Regions from separate parts of the Mesorhizobium sp. B2-1-8 genome, predicted to be linked through region 2. Evidence: predicted binding sites of a transcription regulator. Region 2 holds the regulator's gene; the other holds the start of a gene.
The links. The regulator LexA, encoded in region 2, represses DNA repair genes until DNA is damaged. The targets are predictions, from matches to a motif close to TGTTCNNNNTGTGTTCNG.
Positions count from the first base shown of each region.

Region 1: a site for LexA is predicted at 995-1,012, ahead of FJ970_RS15430 (ATP-dependent helicase). Genes of this name have one in related genera too.

Region 1 covers NZ_CP083952.1:3,153,933-3,156,132, forward strand. Annotated here, with positions in the region: gene FJ970_RS15430 (ATP-dependent helicase) at 1-954, opposite strand, end outside; gene FJ970_RS15435 (glucose/quinate/shikimate family membrane-bound PQQ-dependent dehydrogenase) at 1,214-2,200, shown strand, end outside.
Region 2 covers NZ_CP083952.1:3,945,819-3,948,018, forward strand. Annotated here, with positions in the region: gene FJ970_RS19290 (ComEC/Rec2 family competence protein) at 1-936, shown strand, start outside; gene lexA (transcriptional repressor LexA) at 930-1,673, opposite strand; gene FJ970_RS19300 (GntR family transcriptional regulator) at 2,084-2,200, opposite strand, start outside.

The sequences.
Region 1 (2,200 bases), 790 kb from region 2:
GGAGATGTCGCCGGAGGCGACAGAGGGGGGCGCTGGCCCGCCGGCCTGTCGGTGCGAGGCGCCCCCCTCTGTCCTGCCGGACATCTCCCCCTCAAGGGGGGAGATCGGCTTGCCTTGCGGCCTTTGCGCCAAAAGCCGCAGCCACATGTATTGGGCGGTGTTGGTGTCCTGGTATTCGTCGACGAGGATGTATTTGAAGCGCCGGTGATAGTCCTTCAGCACATCGGGATTGGCGCGGAAGATACGGATCGGGTGGCAGAGCAGGTCGCCGAAGTCGCAGGCGTTCAGCGTCTGCAGGCGCTCCTGATAGGCCTTGTAGAGCTCGCGGCCCTTGCCGTTGGCGAAGCTGCGCGCATCGCCCTCGTCGATGTCGGCCGGACCCTGGCCCTTGTTCTTCCAGCCGTCGATCATCTGGGCGAACTGCTTTGCGGGCCAGCGCTTGTCGTCCAGCCCCTCGGCCTGGATCAGCTGCTTGATCAGCCGCACGACGTCGTCGGTGTCGAGGATGGTGAAGTCGGACCTCAGGCCGGCAAGCTCTGCGTGGCGGCGCAGCAGCTTCACGCCGATCGAGTGGAAGGTGCCGAGCCACGGCATGCCCTCGACATTGCCTTCGCCGATCAGGATGCCGATGCGCTGCTTCATCTCGCGCGCCGCCTTGTTGGTGAAGGTCACGGCGAGGATCTGCGACGGGAAGGCCTTGCCGGTGGCGAGGATGTGGGCGATGCGGGTGGTCAAGACGCGGGTCTTGCCGGTGCCGGCGCCGGCCAGCACCAGAACCGGGCCTTCGGTGGTCTCCACCGCCAGCCGCTGCTCGGGATTAAGCCCCCTGAGATAGTCCGGCGCATTGTTTTGGCCGCCGCGGGCAGCCATGGCGCGCGCGGCAATGCCCGACGGGGCCGTGGGCCGCGCATCGGGTTCGTCGAAAAAGGGCATGTCTTCGGAAAAGCCGGACATCGCCCCCGAATGTAGTGATTCGGCAGCGAAAGACCAGAACTGTCTACGTTTTGTTCCGGTAAAGTGCCTGATACGGCCAGTTGAGCGACATGGCAGCCGGCGTTGTGAACAACCGCGGGCGGAACGAGGTTGCTGCCGCAGGCCGATGACCTACGCTTGACAGGCGCGGCGGTCGGGAGAAAGTTGCGCAGGGGGCGGCACGCAATGCCGGGTTGCCCAGGGCCGCCACCATGCGCGCAACAGTCGAAGGAGTATCATCTTGGCTGTCACCATCACCTCCCTCATCCTCTTCCTCATTGGCCTGGCACTTGGCGCCGGCGGTATCTGGTTGGCTTCGCTGGGCGGCAGCTGGTACTACATCATTGTCGGCCTCGCCTTCCTGATCGCCGCCTGGCTGCTCTACCGGCGCCGTTCCACTGCGCTCTGGCTCTATGCGGCGATCGTGCTCGGCACGCTGGCCTGGGCGGTCTGGGAGACCGGTTTCGACTGGTGGGAGCTCGGCCCGCGCGGCGGCATCATCGTGCTGGTGGCGCTGTGGCTGCTGACGCCGTGGGCGCGGCGCGGCCTTGCCGGGCCGGACGGGCGCGCGCCTCTGATCCTTGCCGTGCTGGCATCGCTGGCGGTGGCCGGCTATTCGATGACCGCAGATCCGAAGGATATCGCCGGCGCGCTCGATACCGACAAGGTGATCCCCAACGCCAATCTCGGCGGCGATGTGCCGGCGGGCGAATGGCATTATTACGGGCGCACGCAGTTCGGCCAGCGCTATTCGCCGCTCGACCAGATCACGCCGGACAATGTCGCCGAGCTGAAACCGGCCTGGACCTATCGCACCGGCGACGTGAAGGGACCGGACGATGTCGGCGAGACCACTTACCAGGTGACGCCGCTCAAAGTGGGCGACACGCTTTACATCTGCACGCCGCACAATTTCGCCATCGCGGTCGATGCCGCGACCGGCAAGGAGAAGTGGCGCTACGATCCCAAGATCAAGCTCGACAAGGATCGCCAGCACCAGACTTGCCGCGGCGTCTCCTATTATGCCGATGCCGCGGGCGCCGCCGGCCAGCCCTGCGCGGCGCGCGTCTACCTGCCGACCTCAGATGCGCGGCTGATCGCGCTCGATGCCGCCAACGGGCAGGTTTGCCCGGCCTTTGCCGAGGCCGGCACGCTCAATCTGTTGACGAACATGCCGTATCCCAAGTCGGGCTATTATTACTCGACTTCGGCGCCGCTGATCGCGGGC
Region 2 (2,200 bases):
CTGTTTGCCATCTGGCATTTCCAGCGGGTGTCGCCGCTCAGCCTGTTCGCCAATCTGGCCGTCATGCCGATCGTATCGGTTGTGATGTTCCTGGCTGTCGCCAGCGCGTTGCTGATGCCGTTCGGGTTGGATTGGCCGGCTCTCTACCTCATGGGCAAGGGCCTGACGGCGATGATCGCCGTATCGGCGTGGATATCGGAGCGCTCTCCGATCGATGGGGTCGGGCTGATCTCGCAGCAATCCGTGCTGCTGGTCACCGTCGCGCTGGTCATCGCGACGATGGCGACGACCTGGCTGCGGCTTGCCGCGCTGCCGTTCGCGCTTGCCGGCCTGTTGACTGTGTCGCACACGCGCACGCCCGACGTGCTGATCTCGGAAGACGCGCGGCTGGTCGCAATGCCAATCGGCAATGGCGAACTGGCCGTCAACCGGGAACGTCCGAACGAATTCGCAGCCGAAAACTGGAAACGCGCCCTGATCTCCGAAACAATCGTTAAACCGGAAATGTTCGACAAGACGGACGGGCAATTCGATATCGCCGCTCCCACCGACCTGCCGCAGGGATCGCCGTTCTATTGCCGTGAAGGCCTGTGTCTTGCCAGGCACCCCTCCGGCGCGATCATCGCCTATGTCGAGGATCGCAAGAACACCTGGAAGGCCTGCGCCTTCGCCGACCTGATCGTCGTCAATGACGCGACCGCCTATGACGCCTGCCACAATCCGCTGGTTCTCGTTGTCACGAAACGGCAACTGGCCCGCAAGGGGAGTGCCGCCGTCTTCTTCGATCCCCAGTCGGCCACGAGCCCGGCTGCGATCGAATTCGCCGTCGACGGACCATACCGGCCCTGGCACGAGCAGCGAAAATTCTCACGCGAGGCGAGGGGGCTGCCGCCCTATAAAAAGCCTGACAAACCCGATGGCAAACCGGTTCAGTAGCGTCTTATCAGCCCGACCAGTTTGCCCTGCACCTTGACCCTGTCTGGCCCGAAGATGCGTGTTTCGTAGGCTGGATTGGCGGCTTCGAGCGCGATCGAAGCGCCCTTGCGGCGAAACCGCTTCAGCGTTGCTTCCTCCTCATCGACCAGCGCCACGATGATTTCGCCCGGACTTGCCGTATCGGCATTGCGGATGATGACCGTGTCGCCGTCGAAGATACCGGCCTCGATCATCGAGTCGCCCTTGACCTCCAGCGCATAGTGCTCGCCGCCCATGATCATGTCCGGCGGCACCGAAATCGAATGCGTCTGATGCTGGATGGCATCGATCGGCACACCGGCGGCGATACGGCCCATGACCGGGATGGACACGGCTGAAACCGCATCGTCGTCGTTACCGGCCGCGGGCAGGCGAGAAGGCGCCGCCGCCGGCCTGATCTGGCGGCCGAGACCGCCTTGGCCAAGGCTGCCCTGGATGACGCTTGGCGAGAACTTCTTCGCCGCATTGAGGCCCGGCGCGATCGAGTCCGGCAGCCGCAGCACTTCCAGCGCGCGCGCCCGGTTGGGCAGCCGGCGAATGAAGCCGCGTTCCTCCAACGCCGTGATCAGGCGATGGATCCCCGACTTGGAGGCAAGATCGAGCGCTTCCTTCATCTCGTCGAAAGAGGGCGGTATCCCGCTTTCCTTGAGCCGTTCGTGGATGAACATCAGCAGTTCATGTTGCTTGCGTGTCAGCATGGCGGCCCCCAAGGCAGTGAACGAAGGTCTGAACCAGAATCGAAAAACAAACCCAGAACAAACACTATCTGTTCCAGTTGTGTTCCGCAACCGTTTAAAGTTTAATGAATTTGTTAAGGCGTCTGAAGTTTTTTGCCCGCGACAGCGGACGGCAATCGACCCTTTCCGCTGTCGGCAAGGACATTGAAATCGTTTTGGTTAATGGGCTGTGGCCCATCCTCCGCCGAGGCTTGGCATCAGTCTTTTTGAGGGCTTTTCCGGGGATGGATCGTAAAAATTATGGATCCATTATTCGCGGAACGAAACGAAACCAAAACGCCAACGATTGTAGCTTCGGGGTAGCGACGGATCCAGGCGTCCGGCCGGCTCCGATCAAGTGCGTGCGAACAGGCGTCGCGGAAGCGCTGAAGTCATCCGGCGACAGCTTTCAAGCTGCCGGCGCGGGCGGCGTACTCGGTCGCGCCGCTGTCTTCGCTGTGGACATAGACATGCAGGGTGTAGCCGATATGCGCAGTCATCAGCGCCTT